Regions from separate parts of the Gorillibacterium terrae genome, predicted to be linked through region 2. Evidence: riboswitches for the same ligand, from Rfam matches in the RefSeq annotation. Region 2 holds a riboswitch; the other holds the start of a gene.
What was found. Region 2 has a riboswitch for S-adenosylmethionine ahead of ACSEXS_RS17510 (methionine ABC transporter ATP-binding protein). Riboswitches for the same ligand answer to the same signal wherever they lie in the genome.

Region 1 (7,832 bases), on a different contig from region 2:
GGCTGAACGGACGGCCATAAGCTCCGCTCCATGCAGCGACCTCCGTTCTCAGATGTCGGTGAAATTCACCGTACCCAGCACCGGGAGGAGGAATTCGGCCAGCTCGCCGGCTTCCTCCTCCGACAGTCCGTAATGCGATTCCAAATAGCCCTCCTGCTCCAGGTCATCGGCGGCGAGAATGGCCGTTCGTCCCGTCTGCATATCCGTAACCAGCGTCTTGCCGTAGAACCGGCCCGATTGGGTCAAGGCCAGATCGAACCGGCGCAGGGCCGGGCCGATGAAGGAGACGAAGCGGGTGGAAGTCGCTTCGGTCGTGTCGTACAGATAATCGAATTCGGCGCTCATGGTCAGGCCTCCTTGGAAGAATCGTCGGTTTTCCTTCTCATCGTACCGGGAACCTTCGGTTCAATCAAGGCGAAAACGGGATAAGCGGAATCTCTCCCCGACGCTCGATGGAAACGAAACCTTTCACGAAGCGGACAGGGCTCCAATTCGGCTTGTCACTTCGTGGGATTGATGGTAAGATGAAGTCAAATCAGGCAACGTGAGGAAGCACCTCTTGCCGCTTCGGCGGCGGGAGGTGCTTTTTGCCGTTCCGGTTGAATCCATGGGGAGGGGTTTCAATGAGTTTGGTATTTCTGAACAGCTTCGAGCGGACCGGCGATGCCGGGGAGAAGGAGCAGGCTCGGCTCGGCATTCAACAAGCGGAAGAGGGTTGGCAAATCTGGTGGAGCTGCGGAGAAGGCGAGGAGGCAACGGAAGAGATGTGGTTTGAAGGGGCGTCCTGGATGCAGCTCATGGACCGATTCCGGTTGGGCTTGAAAACCAAGCAGAGCGAAGGCTATGCTCCGCTGATTGAGACGCTTGCGGAGGAGAAGGGCTTCGTGTTCAGCCGCCGCGTTCAGCTCTTGTACTGCTACAGCGAGCATCACTACCGACCGGACGCTTTCGAGCGGCTCAGGCTCTGGCGACGGGAGCATGCCAAGCAGGAAGGCAAATCCGCTTACATCATCGCCTCGAACCGAATGCTGCAGATGATTTCGGCTTTTCTGCCGCAGACGCCGGAGGAGCTCGCGCAGATCCCGGGCATCGGCGATAACCGATTGAAGGCTTACGGCGCCGAGATTCTGGCGATCACCGGAGAGTATGCGCCGGAGACCCCTTTCCCGCTCGATTGGGTAGCGGCCGCCGTTCATCCCGACGACTTCGCCGCTTGGCAGGTATTGACGGAGCGGGAGCGGTTTCGCCAGCAGGCGGACCGGCTGGAGCACCGGAAACAGATTATGGACCGTCTTGCCCAAGGAGACGGCCTGGGCGAACTGGCCAAGGCGTTGAAGACGAGCCGAAGAGACATTCTCAACCACCTGGAGGAGCTGAACCGGGAGGGGTGCGACATGGACCGGTTGTTGGAAACGGAGCTCGCCCATGTCAAACCGGAGCTTCGGGAGATGGCGGAACAGCTGTTCTGCGAGCTCGGCGACCGGTACCTGAGGCCTGTTGTGAACCGTCTCATGCCTGCCGCCGAAGCCGGCAGCAAGGAAGTCGAGCAGACCTACGAATGGCTGCGGCTTGAGCGAATTTGCCATCGGCGGCGGTTGAAGGAAGGGGAGGAACTCGTGTCCGTGTCCGAAAGCCGGGCCTGAGCCTGCTGGACGCTGGTGTTTCTGCAATGGACTAAGCTAACGTACCCGGTTCTGCGCGAGGCGAAATCGTCTTGTTGCAGAACCGGGTTGTTTGCTTAGCAACCCGCGACCGGTCCGGATTGTTTTACCCCAATCGGATGCCCGAATGTTCGTCGCTTTTCTAACGGTTTGCTATAATGGGTAAAGAGGGAAGCCTTTGCCATTGCCTGACCCGCTCGATCCTCGGGTCGATTTTGTGTTCAAACGGATTTTCGGCAGTATCAAAATGTGTTCCCCCTTAAGGAAGACCGACGTGGAATTGCCCAAGCTGGATGACCGGCCTTCGAGTGAGGACGGACTAATCAATTGGCTGTTGTTCCTGAAAGGGACAGATCCTACCCATTGGAAGGTGCTGAAGATGAACGAGACCGGATTGGAAAAAGCGATGGAGACCCTGCAGTATTTGAGCCAGGATTCGAAAGCGCGGCTTGTGTACGAAGCTCGGCAGAAGTACTTGCACGATCAGGCGTCCTTCGAGGAAGGGAGCAGAGAGGAGAAAGAAAAGCTTCGAGAGGAGAAAGAAAAGCTTCGTGAGGAGAAGGAGAAGCTTCGTGAGGAGAAGGAGAAGCTTCGTGAGGAGAAGGAGAAGCTTCGTGAGGAGAAGGAGAAGCTTCGCGACAAGAGAGAGCGGCTTCGAGATGAAATGGAAACGCTCCGCGACAAAAGGGAGAGGCTTCGAGCAGAAGAAGAGCGGTTCCGTCAAGAAAGAATGGAAATGAGCGTCCCAGAATGTGTGAAAGAAGGACTTCAGGAAGTGGCCGCTAGGATGCTGTCAATGGGGCTTGCTCTCGAGATGGTTGCCCAAGTGACGGGGTTGCCAGCGGAGGAACTGGAAACGCTTCGATAACCGAGCGGAAGCCCTGGCTGCCGAAAAGCAAAAATCCGAATCTTTTTGCCGGGGCAAAAAGATTCGGATCGGGAAATCGGCCCAGTTCGTTCATAGCCAATCCTTCTTGCGGAAGAAATAGAGCATCAGCGCCCCGAGAAGGAACATGCCGCCCAGCACGATGTACTCTCCGCCGGGAATGTCCTTGCCGGGTAAGAATTCAAAGTTCATTCCATAGATGCCGGTGATGAAGGTTAGCGGCATGAAGATCGTGGTCAGCGCCGTGAACACGCGCATGATTTCGTTCGCGCGGTTGGCGACGCTCGATTGGTAGGCTTCGCGCAAGTTTCCCATCAAATCGCGGAACGTATCGAACGTGTCGGCGATCTTAACGGCGTTCTCGTAGATGTCTCCGAAGTACTTCTGCAGTTGGTTGTCGATCAGGCGAAGCTCCTTCTTGTTGAGGGAGGCGATCAGATCCCGCTGTGGACCGAGCACCCGCTTCAGCCAGAGAATCTCGCTTCGCAGCCCGATGATCTCGTTCAAGTGGGTCTTCTTCGTGTTCATGAGAATCTGCTCCTCCAGATTCTCGATGCGGTCTTCGATGCGGTCGCCGACCAGAAAATAATTGTCGACCACGAGGTCGATCAGGTGATACAGGAAGCGGTCGGAGGAGTTGACCTCTTCTTCCCAGAGAATCGGCTTCAGCTTGCGCAGCTCGTTGATCTTCTGCTTGGTGACGGTGATGATATAATGCCTTCCGAGGAAGACGTTCAAGGCCCGGAGGAAGATTTCCTCGTCGTCGAAGCGAATGCTGTTGATGACGATAAAATACTGGGCGTCGTAGATTTCCAGCTTGGGCCGCTGTTCCTCCTCCGTCATGCAGTCCTCCACCGCGAGATCATGCAGGTGGAACAGGGGCTGCAACAGCTCCAGGTCCTCGACTTCCGCGTCAATCCAATAAAAGCCGCTCTCGGGCGCGGCAACGCAATTCGCCACGTCCTCGACCAGCGTAAATACCCCATTTTGCACCAGGCGCACTTTCATGGCTGTCACTCTCCTTCTCCCATAACGGAACATGCGGGAAGAAACAGCCGGCACACAGGCTCTTCATCGGCGAGAGGATGGCGGCATGTGCGGACACCGGCTGTTGCTCATAGCTTTCTCGATTTGTTGCATTCTACTCCTAGGTCGGTCTCCGTCCATTCGCCTGCACCCCTTTCGAAGATGAAATCGGTCAGAGACGAACAAAAAGCCCCGCCAGCAAGGGGGGAGTACGCTCTAACTTGTCTAGTATACCGTGGACAATCCCATTGTTCAAGACACCCCTATCGGCATATTATGTGAAGGTTTGCGGAAGTTTCCGAAGCGGAGAGGCAAGCTGCCGGAGAGACCGGATTTTTTGCTTTGATCCGAGGAGAAAGTAGGCTAAGATCAGAGCAGGCCTATAGAAAGGGGTTACTACTCAAGGGGAGCGGGAACGAAGATGGAGCTCGTCAGTTTGGATTTGTTTCAAACGCTGGTCAATATCGACAGCCGCCGAGAGCAGGTATGGAAGCCGATTCTGCAGGGCGACTATGCCCCGTCCCTGGCGGAGACTTGCGCAGGGGCGCTGCGGGGTCACTTTTTCGATCAGTGGGCCCTGAGTCACACATCCGGCGCGTTCGTCTCCTTGCAGGAGGTATACGGACGCAGCTTTGCAGCCTACTTCGCCGAGACCGGACGAAGCTTTGATGCGGAGGAAGCCGTCGATATTCTGTTCCGCGAGCACCGGGCGGCGCCTTTTTATGAAGAGACGGCGGAGTTTCTGGGAAAGCTGATGAACACCCGGAAGGTGTGCATCGTGAGCGACGCCGATGAGGCGATGATCCCCGATTTCTGCGCAGCTTACGGAATCAAGCTGTTTACGTCGGAGGAGCACCGTTCGTACAAGAACGACGACCGCAATCGGATGTTTAAAGAAGTCATCCGGTACTACGGAGTGCAACCAAGCGAGATTCTGCATATCGGCGATTCGGTCAGCGATGTTCTCGGCGCGCGCCGGGAAGGGATTCGGACCTGCTGGATCAATCGGACCGGCAGCGTTTGGACGCAGGGGGCGGAGCCCGACTTTACGGTATTCTCCTTGCTGGAGCTGGAGGGCCTCCTGCAGACGGCCGAGGCAGGCCGATCGTGAAGCAAGAAGCCGGACAAGCTGCGGGCACAGCCGCAGAGAACCCTTCACGTTTTGCTTGACGCCCGGGTCTTTTTCCATTACAGTAAAGTTAATTTTCAGAACAATTGAATAAGTTGTTGCTCTTATCAAGAGTAGGTGTAGGGACGAGCCCGATGACACCCGGCAACCGGCAAACCTTTTCGCAAGGGGGCGCACGGTGCTAATTCTTGCAGAACGCGGAAGAAGCGCGGATCTGAGAGATGAGAGAGGACACGCGAACCAGTGGTGACGAGCGGCCTTTCTCTATCGAGAAAGGCCTTTTATTTTTACATGACGACAAGGAGTGAAGGATGTGCCGATTAAAGTTCCCGACCACTTGCCCGCCAAAGAAATTCTAAGCGGGGAAAATATCTTTGTCATGGATGAATCCCGAGCATTCCACCAAGACATCCGCCCCCTCAAGATCGCCATCCTGAACCTGATGCCGAACAAGGAGACGACCGAGACCCAACTGCTCCGGCTCATCGGCAACACGCCGCTGCAAGTCGAAGCCGTGCTGCTTCATCCGAAGACGCATCAATCCAAGAATACCTCGAGCGAGCACCTCGACGCCTTTTACCAAACCTTCGAGGACATCCGCGGCCAATTCTGGGATGGAATGATCATCACCGGCGCGCCGGTCGAGACGCTGCCCTTCGAGGAAGTGAATTACTGGCAGGAGCTTCAAGAGATCATGAGCTGGGCGAGAGATCATGTCACTTCGACGCTGTATATCTGTTGGGCCGCTCAGGCCGGCCTCTACCACCATTATGGCGTACCCAAGCATCCGCTCCCGGAAAAGATGTTCGGCGTCTTCCCGCATACGGTCACCCGCCGCAATGTGAAGCTTTTGCGCGGCTTCGATGACGTATTCTATGTCCCGCAATCCCGGCACACGGAGGTCCGCCGCGAGGATATCGAGAAGGCTCCCGAGCTGACCATCCTGTCGGAATCCGAGGAATCGGGGGTCTATCTCGTAACCGCGCGGGACGGGCGCGAGATCTTCGTGACCGGCCACTCCGAATACGACCCATACACGCTCAAGTGGGAGTATGACCGCGATATCGCCAAGGGCATGGACGTCCGGATTCCGAGCCATTATTACCCGGGCAACGATCCCGAACGCGAACCGATGACCCTGTGGAGGGGACACGCGAACCTGCTGTTCTCCAATTGGTTGAATTATTATGTCTATCAGGAAACGCCGTTCGACTGGAGCATATAAGACAGGAGAGGAATCCGCCCATGAAAATCGAAAGCCGCCTCGCCCAGATTGGTTCGATCAGCGAACCCGGCACGGGAGCCGTCAATTTCCCGATCTACCATTCCACCGCGTTCCGGCATCCGGCGCTCGGACAAAGCACCGGGTTCGATTATTCGCGCACCAAAAGCCCGACCCGCACCGTGCTGGAGCAAGCGGCGGCCGAGCTCGAAAGCGGCGACGCCGGCTTCGCCACGAGCTCCGGCATGGCGGCGCTCACGACGGTGTTCGCGCTGTTTCAGCAGGGCGACCATCTGCTCGTGTCGCTCGATCTGTACGGCGGCACCTTCCGCCTGCTGGAGCAGATCATGACCCGGTTCGGCGTCAACGCGAGCTACGTCGATACGAACGATTTGGCCGCGCTTGAAGAGCACCGATGTTCCGCGACCAAGGCGGTGCTGATCGAGACGCCGACCAATCCGCTGATGATGGTCACCGATTTGACCGAGGTGAGCGCCTGGGCGAAGCGGCACGGGCTCCTCACCATCGTCGACAACACCCTGCTCACCCCCTTCTTCCAGCGTCCGCTTACGCTGGGAGCGGATGTCGTCGTCCACAGCGCCACGAAATACCTCGGCGGGCACAACGATGTGCTCGCCGGGCTGATCGTGACCAAGGGCAAGGAGCTGTCCGAGCGGATGGGCTTCCTGCACAATTCGTACGGGGCGGTCCTCGGCCCGCAGGATTCGTGGCTGCTCATCCGCGGCATGAAGACGCTCGCGCTCCGGATGGAGCGCCATGAGGCGAATGCGCTTACCGTCGCCCGGTACCTGCAGGCGCATCCGCTGATCGCCGAGGTGTTCCATCCCGGCCTGCCCGACCACCCCGGTTACGAGATCCAGCGGCGTCAGGCTTCGGGCAACACCGGCATCTTCTCCTTCAAGGTGAAGGAGGCCGGTCTCGTCGAGCCGATCCTGCGCCACATCAAGCTGATCGCCTTCGCCGAGAGCCTGGGCGGCGTCGAATCGCTGATGACGTATCCGGCCGTGCAGACGCATGCCGACATTCCCGAGGACATACGCAGGCGGGTCGGCGTCGATGACCGGCTGCTGCGCTTCTCGGTCGGCATCGAGCACGCCGACGACCTGATCGCCGACCTCGGCCAGGCGCTCGCCGCGGCGGAAGCCGAATTGCACGCGAAAGGGGACCGCTGACCATGAGCCATTCCGAAGAACGCCGCACCTCGAAGACCGGGGATCAATTCGCCACCCGTCTGATCCATTTCGGAGCCGAGGTCGACCAAGCAACCGGCGCCTCCAGCGTCCCGCTGTATCAGGCCTCGACCTTCCATCACGCCTCGATCGACGCGCCGCCGCAGTACGACTATACCCGCTCCGGCAATCCGACCCGCCAAGCGCTGGAGGATTATATCGCCGGGCTGGAGGGCGGCGTGCGCGGCTTCGCCTTCGCCTCCGGGATGGCGGCGATTTCCACCGCCTTCCTGCTGCTGTCCGCGGGCGATCACCTGATCTGCACCGAAGACGTCTACGGCGGTACGTACCGGTTTCTCACCGTCGTCGCCAGCCGGCTCGGGATTGAGACGACCTTCGTCGACATGACCGATCTGGACGCCGTGAGGGCGGCCTTGAAGGACAATACCAAGGCGGTCTATATGGAGACGCCCTCCAACCCGACGCTGAAGATTACCGATGTGGCGGCGGTCGCCGCCTGGGCCAAGGAGTGCGGCCTGCTCACTCTGCTCGACAACACCTTCATGACCCCTTACCATCAGCGCCCGATCGAGCAGGGAGTGGATGTCGTGCTGCACAGCGCAACCAAGTTCCTCGGCGGCCACAGCGACCTGCTCGCCGGACTCGCCGTGGCGGCGGACGAGAACATCGCGGTCCGGCTGAAAATGCTGCAGAACAG
Region 2 (7,832 bases):
TGAAGGCGTTGCCGAGCAGATTCTTCAGAATCTGCTGCAGCCGTCCTCCGTCGGTATACAGCACAGGCGGTACATCATCCCGGACTTCGGTGTGAAAAGCCAAGCCGTTCTTATGGGCGACCGGCCGAAACAGCTGCCCCATTCCCGCAATCAGGTCGGCTGGCACAACGGCATCGGGATGAATCTCCATCCGGCCCGCCTCCACCTTGGACAAGTCCAGGATATCGTCGATCAGCCTCAGCAGGTCGCTGCCGGACGAATGAATGGTACCGGCATATTCCCGTTGTTTCTCGGAGAAGTTGCCTTCCTTGTTCTCGGCAAGCAGTTGGGACAGAATCAGCATGCTGTTGAGCGGCGTCCTCAGCTCGTGGGACATGTTGGCCAGGAATTCGGTCTTGTAGCGGGAGGATTCGGTCAGCTCCCGCTTCTGCTGCTCCAGCACCTTCCGGCTTTCCTCCAGCTCGCTGTTCTTCTCTTCGATGATGCTGAGCTGCTGCTCCAGCTTCTCGTTCGAGCTCCGCAGCTCCTCCTGCTGGTTGAGCAGCTCCTCCGATTGATGCTGGAGTTCCTCGGACTGGGCTTGCAGCTCTTCCGTCAGAGACTGCGACGTGAGCAGGAGCTCCTCGATTCTCCGCCGGGCGCGGATGCGGCTGAGAACCGCACCCAGTACCGCGGCCAGCTTCTCCGCCAGGGCGGACTCGCGCGCGACGAATGGGCGGATCGCCGCCGTCTCGAATACCCCGAACAGCTCGCCCTCGTGGAGGACCGGCACGAGCAGCAGATCGACCGGCTCGGTGCGGCCCGTGCCGGACCCGACCGTGACGTAGCCGGAGGGCAGCTCGGGCACATGAAGCGGCCGACGATCGCGGGCGCACTGCCCGACCCAGCCCTCGCCCGGCTCGTAGACCCGGCGCGTCTCTTCGGCGTCGAAGGCATAAGCCCCGGCGAGGCGAAGCACCGGCTCCGGTTCCGATTGAAGCAGGTAGACCGCTCCATAAGCACCGCCAGTGAGCGGAACCACTTCGCTCGCGAACCAGTCGGCCGCCTCTTCGAGGGTCGCCGCGTTTTGCAGCTGCTCGAGGATGCGGGCGTGGTTGGCGGATTGCCAATTCTCCTCCTCCAATCGAAGCGCAAGCTCCCGCTCGTTCTCCGTCCGAAGCCGAAGGTCGTTCATCATCTCGTAGAAAGCGACCGAGATTCGGCCGAATTCGTCGGGGTGCTCCGGAGGCGGCGGAATCGGCTTCTTGCGGAAGGAGCCGTCGGCGATGCCGGCGATCAGCGTCAAGATTCCATTGAGACCGCCGGTGATGGCGCGGATCAGCCAGAGCATGATGGCAATGCCCGCGATCATGCTCGCCGCCGTCAGGCTGCCGGTCAGCATCTGCATCCGCGAGTTGGCTTCGTTGATCTCCGTCAGGGCAGAGCGCATTCGGCCTTCATGGTACTCGCCCAGCCGGGCCAAGGAATCCTGCAGCGAGTTCTGGTAGTCGACCCCCACCGCCGCGCGGAGCTTGACCGCTTCGTCCATCTTGCCGTCGCCGATGAGCTTGACGAGCTCGGAGACGTAGCCCGTGAACCGGTCCCAAGCCTGATCGGCCGTAAGGACGAGCTGCTGCTCCTTGCCGGAATCCCCTGCCAGGTCCGACAGCTGGTTCAGGTATCCCTTCGTTGCGGCGGACCGCTCGTTCAGGGAGGCCAGCTCGTCCTGGATCTGGAAGGAGCCGCCCTGATTGAGGATATTGGCGATATGCTTGGCCATTTCGGTCATGCCGAACCGGGCCGAGGTCACCACCGATACCCGTTCGTAGCGGTTCTGGAAAATCTCGTCCATATCCGCCTTGAGCGCGGTAAACCGGTTGATGCCGATACCGGCTATGGTGAATAACAGGATGATCAGCGCCCCGAAGCCGAAAAAGAGGCGCGTACGGATCTTCATTCGCATCGAAGGCTCCCCCATCCAGTTTCATTATTTCGCAGCAATCATGACCATGCACATGTCGTCGTGATGGTCCTTGCGCACATCCTCGGGAAGGATGCGGTCGAGGATGCGGTCGAGGTCGTCCCCCCGGGTCCGCTTCAGCTCTTCCATCAGGTCACCCCCGGCCTGTTCGACCGCCTCCAGAAGCCCGTCCGTGAACAGGAAGATCCGCGAGCCGTCCTCGTATTCGAGGCGGGACTTGCTGATCTCGATCTGGTCGAAGAACCCGACCGCACAGGAGCCGCCGGCCAGCTGAATGGCCTCTCCCTCTTTGGTGAGGAGCAGGCCCGGCGGATGTCCGGCATTGACGTATTCGATCAGCTTGCGCCGGGTGTCGATCACGAGGTAGATCGCGGTGAAATAGTAATGGATAAAATGCTCCCTGCTGTAGAGCTGGGTCATGTAGCGGTTCAACTCGCCGATCACCAGCTCCGGGTCCACGAGCCGGGTGATCGTGTCTTTGAGCACCGAGGAGATAAACATGCAGACCAGCGACGAGGAGATGCCGTGGCCCATCATATCGAGCAGGATCACCCCATACCGGTCGTCGTCGATCGGATACCAGGAATACATATCCCCGGCCAGCTCGAACGAGGGGTAATAATTGGCACTCACCCGGATGCTGTCATTGTCGATGGGAACGCCGAGCACGCTTCGCTGCACCTGCTTGGCGAGGTCCAGCTCGTTGCGGATCTTCCGGTCCCGCTCGATGTGCCAATCCATTTCCTTCTTCAGGCGAAGCGCCGACCGGATGCGGGCCATCAGCTCGACCTTGTTGATCGGCTTCATGACATAATCCATCGCGCCCGCGTCGAGCGCCTCGGCCAGCTTATTGGAATCCCCGAGCGCCGTGACGATGATAATCGGGATATCCTTCAGCCGCTCTTCCCGCAAAATCCGGCGACACGCCTCCAGCCCGTCGATCTCGGGCATCATCATGTCCATGAGGATCAGGTCGACCGCCGTTTCCGGAGGCTCGCCCGTCTCCACGCCGAGATGCTTATACAATTCCCGTGCCGAGCTTACCGTCAACGTGTCCCGGTACCCTTCGCTCTTCAGGATTTTATCGATAATAATCAAGTTGACCGGATTGTCGTCCACGATCAGGATTCTCAAGCGGAGCCCCCCTTTAGCTGTCCAACCGGCACCTTGCGGATCGTGCCGTTCCTACCATTCTATCGCAAGGGAATACCCAAGTCCAATTCCCACTATGTTCCAGAAAATCCTTATATGCTCGCTCCGGCCGTGTTCGTCCGCTCATTCGCTCCGGTCCCGTTCCGCCAGGTATTCCTGGATTTTTTCGAGGAACAGCACGCCGTAGCGGAGGAATTTCGCCTCCCCGACTCCCTTCACCGACAGCATGGCGCTGCGGTCGGTCGGCAGCAGCACGCTCATCTCGCGCAGCGTGCTGTCCGGGAACACCACATAAGGCGGCACGTGATCGCGCTCGGAGATCTCCTTGCGCAGCTGGCGAAGCTCCTCGAACAGTCCCGCGTCGCCCGCTTCTTGACGGCGGACGGCGATGCGCTTCTTCTGCATGACCGGCTCTTCGCCGCGGAGCACGCGCGCCGCCTTTGGAGACAGCCTCAGCACCGGAAACTTCCCTTCGGTCAGGGTCAGGTACCCTTCGGCGCTCAGCGTGTGGATGAGATCCGTGATCTCCTTTTCCGAATAGCCGCTCATGATGCCGTACGTGGGCAGCTCCGTGAAGCGGAACTGGCGCACCTTCTGGTTCTTCGAGCCCTTCAGCACCTGGCTGACGAGCGCGGCGCCGAAGCGCTCCTTCATCCGGTAGATGCAGGAGAAGATCATCTGCGCCTCGCGGGTGAGGTCGGCGACCTCCACCTCGTCGCTGCAGTTGCCGCAATTGCCGCATTCCTCCGGCGCTTCCTCGCCGAAATAGTGCAGGATATACTGCCGCAGGCAGCGGGTCGTGTGGCAGTAATCCACCATTCCCTGCAGCTTGCGGTATTCATTCAGCCGCCGCTCCGGGTCGCCGATGCCCTCCTCGATCAGGAATTTCTGGATGATCGTATCCTGGGGGCTGAACAGCAGCACGCACTCGCCCGGCTCGCCGTCCCGGCCGGCACGGCCGGCCTCCTGGTAATAGGCCTCCATGTTTTTCGGCATATTATAATGAACGACATAGCGCACGTTGGACTTGTCGATGCCCATTCCGAAGGCGTTGCTCGCAACCATCACGCGGATGTCGTCATACAGGAAGCGCTCCTGGGCCTCCTTGCGGGCGCCGTCGGACAGGCCGGCATGATACTTGCCGGCGTTGATTCCCTTTTTGACCAGGAGCTCGCAGAGCGAGTCAACCTCCTTGCGGGTAGCGGCATAGATGATCCCGGCTTGGTCCGCCCGCTCCCGGATGAACTGCAGCAGGTAGTCCTGCTTGTTCTCGCCCTTGACCACCGAGAACTTCAGATTGGAGCGGTCAAATCCGGTCAGGTAGACCTGATCCCGGGGAATGTCCAGGTGATTCAGAATATCCGTCGTGACTTCCGGCGTGGCCGTGGCCGTAAAGGCCGTGACCCGGGGCCGTTCGGGCAGTTCGGCGATGAGCTCTGCGATCCGCCGGTAGCTCGGACGGAAGTCGTGTCCCCACTGGGAAATGCAGTGGGCCTCGTCGATGGCGATCATGGCGATCGGCAGCGACCGCAGCAGCTCGCGAAAGCTTTCCAGCTCCAGCCGCTCCGGCGCGATATAGATCAGCTTGTACTGGCCGAGGGCGGCGCCGCGCAGGCGGCGGCCCACCTCCGAGCCGGTAATCGAGCTGTTGATAAATGTCGCGGAAATGCCCATCTGGGTGAGCGAATCGATCTGGTCCTTCATCAGCGAAATCAGCGGCGAGACCACCAGGCTGACGCCCGGAAGCAGCAAGGCCGGGATTTGGTAGCAGATCGACTTGCCCCCGCCGGTCGGCATGATGCCGAGCACATCGTTCCCCGACAGGATGGATCGGATAATCCGGTCCTGGCCCGGCCGGAACTCGGTATATCCGTAATAGCGTTCAAGCAATTGCTTGGCCTTTTGCACGTTCATCAAGCCCTCTCTGCCTTATATCCTCTCTACCATACCGCATATCGGCGGGATAGAAAAGGCGTACGGCCGCTGCCCGACAACGGAAAAAAGAACCGCCCCGCAGGGCAGTTCTCATGGGAGTACGGCCGCTTGCAGCAGCTCGGGTCTTCGCTTACAGCTTGTAGACCGATTCCGCCTGCGGACCGCGCGCTCCCTGGACGACGTTGAATTCCACGCGCTGGCCTTCGTCCAGCGATTTGTACCCATCCTGCTGAATCGCCGAGAAATGAACGAACACATCGCCTCCGCCTTCCTCCAGCGTGATGAATCCGTAGCCTTTCTCCGCGTTGAACCATTTGACCGTTCCCGTTTGCATAGTAAGTAGTCCCTCCATTGTCGAATATGTATATGTATCTCTTCCGCCGCACCTTGGGTGCCCTCATGAGGACAGGGCAGCCGAAGAGTTCATAACCTATAGCAATTAATGCGCCGGACGTTCGACGGTTCCCGGCTCTCTTTCGCGCGACGGCCCTATCGGCTCGCCACCACGACGATTTTGCCCATGTCCAGCTCATTTTCCAGATCGGCCGCTTCCGCTTCGCCGACGCCCAGACTTTCCAGCTTCGATCGGAGCTGATCGCCCTTGGAGCGGAACAGATTGGCGAGGGCGTTCATAAAGCCCTCTTCCTTCACGCCAGGCTCGTTCGCGCCGGTCTGGTAGGCGACAAAATCGGTCCCTTCCCCGTCATGGGTTAAGACATAAACGTGATCTCGGCCATACCCTGCCGTGCTGAAGGCCTGAACGGCTTCCCGGGCTTCCTCGAGCGTTGCCGCCACTTTCACTTCCGTTGCCATTGCGAATCTCCTCCTTAGCCAGTGAGTGGGTAAATCCTTGCCGGAAGAAAAGCACGAGGTAACCTTACCCGGGAAGCAAAGGGTTGAAACAGAGAATGCCTCAATCTGCAACTATCTTAGCGTCCTCCGCTTTAATCCGGTTACCCCGCATGAGCCCGCTCCTTTAATCCCATCAAAAGTACACCCGGAAAACGAACCGACTGGGCCCGCCCGAGCAGTGGAATATGTACTGGAAAGATCACACCCGTTGACAGATTCGCGGGGTGTGTTATATACTCCTAGCTATAGCTTATTCGGTTCACCGAAAGAGTTACTAACTGAATAGCAATGGTACTTCTTATTAAGAGTGGCGGAGGGAAAGGCCCGACGATGCCACGGCAACCGTCTCGTCCGGTTCGGACGGGAAAATTGGTGCCAATTCCTGCGGAGCATTCGCTCCGGCCAATGAGAAGGGACCCGAGAGAGCAATCATCCAAGGCCCTTTTTTCATAGGAAAAAGGGGCCTTTTTGCATCCTGATCCGGCAAACCCCGTTTGGCAAAACTCTGGCGGAACCGGGCTAAAAGGCTCAGAACCGGGACCCAGCCGGCAAAGCTCAGGCCAACAAAACCCGGCCTTGCAAGGCCCGAGGAATTCTCGCAGGTTTAATTCCGTCCATTTCGATGCGATTACCAAGTTTTATCAAGAAAGGACGTCTCCGCTTTGATCCGTCTCGAGCACGTTTCCAAGCAGTTCACGGTCAAGGGCGCCGCGGTGCCCGCGCTGACCGATATCAACCTCGCCGTGGAGCCGGGGGAAATCTTCGGCATCATCGGCCATTCCGGCGCGGGCAAGAGCACGCTGATCCGCTGTATCAACCTCCTGGAGCGGCCGACCGAAGGCCGCGTCCTCGTCGGCGGCACCGATCTCACCTCCCTGCCCGAGCGCGAGCTGCAGGCCAGCCGCCGGAAGATCGGCATGATCTTCCAGCACTTCAACCTGCTGTCCTCCGCCACGGTAGCGGACAACATCGCTTTCCCGCTCCGCCTGGCGAAGCGGCCGAAGGAGGAGATCGACCGCCGCGTTAGCGAGCTGGTCCAACTGGTCGGGCTGGAGGAGCAGCGGAACAAGTACCCCGCCCAGCTCTCCGGCGGCCAGAAGCAGCGCGTCGGCATTGCCCGAGCGCTCGCGGCCGATCCGCAGGTGCTGCTTTGCGACGAGGCCACCTCGGCGCTCGACCCGCAGACGACCGCCTCGATCCTCGCGCTGCTCAAGGACATCAACCGGCGGTTCGGGCTGACCATCGTGCTCATCACGCACGAGATGCACGTCATCCGCCAGGTATGCGACCGGCTCGCCGTGATTCAGGCCGGCCGGATCGTGGAGAGCGGGCCGGTGCTGGATGTGTTCCTGCGACCGCAGCATCCGACGACGCGCGAGTTCATCGAGCAGGTCGAAGAGTCGGCGGAGCTAAGGGATACCCTTGAACGCGAGAAAGCGGCGGGCAAACGCAACATCATCCGGCTGACCTTCGTCGGCGAGAAGACCTACGAACCGGTGCTCTTCGAGACGATGCGCGAGACCGGCACCTCCTTCGCCATCCTGCAGGGCACCATCTCCCGCATGAAGGATACCCCTTACGGTCAGCTTGTCGTCAACCTGGACGGCACGCCCGCCCAGATTAAGGAGACCGCCCGGCTGCTGCAGAGCCGCGGAGTGGAGGTGGAGACGCTGTGAACGGAGAGTTAGGGTTTCCATCCGCCTATGCTGCCGTCGCCGCCCTCGCGGCAAACGGCGGCAAGCTCCAAGAGTGGTATGCCGCGATCGACTGGTCCCAGATCGGCGGGGGCGTCATCTCCACCCTGCTGATGCTCGGCATCTCGGTCCTGTTCACCGCGGTGATCGGACTCCCGCTCGGCATCCTGCTGTTCCTGACCGCGCCCGGCCAGCTGTTGCAGAACCGCCCGCTCTACGCGGTGCTGTCCTTTGTCGTC

Region 1: another riboswitch for S-adenosylmethionine. It lies ahead of metA (homoserine O-acetyltransferase MetA); the one in region 2 lies ahead of ACSEXS_RS17510 (methionine ABC transporter ATP-binding protein).

Annotation. Positions count from the first base shown of each region.
Region 1 covers NZ_JBPPGI010000001.1:799,654-807,485, forward strand. The annotation lists gene ACSEXS_RS03315 (DUF3055 domain-containing protein) at 49-345, opposite strand; gene ACSEXS_RS03320 (HRDC domain-containing protein) at 624-1,643, shown strand; gene ACSEXS_RS03325 (PD-(D/E)XK nuclease family transposase) at 1,936-2,529, shown strand; gene corA (magnesium/cobalt transporter CorA) at 2,620-3,555, opposite strand; gene ACSEXS_RS03335 (HAD family hydrolase) at 3,995-4,684, shown strand; SAM riboswitch class I at 4,804-4,930, shown strand; gene metA (homoserine O-acetyltransferase MetA) at 5,016-5,927, shown strand; gene ACSEXS_RS03345 (PLP-dependent transferase) at 5,948-7,117, shown strand; gene ACSEXS_RS03350 (PLP-dependent transferase) at 7,120-7,832, shown strand, end outside.
Region 2 covers NZ_JBPPGI010000005.1:124,294-132,125, reverse strand. The annotation lists partial or broken gene ACSEXS_RS17540 (response regulator) at 1-505, opposite strand, end outside; partial or broken gene ACSEXS_RS17535 (MCP four helix bundle domain-containing protein) at 665-1,936, opposite strand; gene ACSEXS_RS17530 (SpoIIE family protein phosphatase) at 1,967-3,094, opposite strand; gene recQ (DNA helicase RecQ) at 3,236-5,026, opposite strand; gene ACSEXS_RS17520 (cold-shock protein) at 5,178-5,381, opposite strand; gene ACSEXS_RS17515 (YflT domain-containing protein) at 5,537-5,860, opposite strand; SAM riboswitch class I at 6,195-6,311, shown strand; gene ACSEXS_RS17510 (methionine ABC transporter ATP-binding protein) at 6,562-7,575, shown strand; gene ACSEXS_RS17505 (methionine ABC transporter permease) at 7,662-7,832, shown strand, end outside.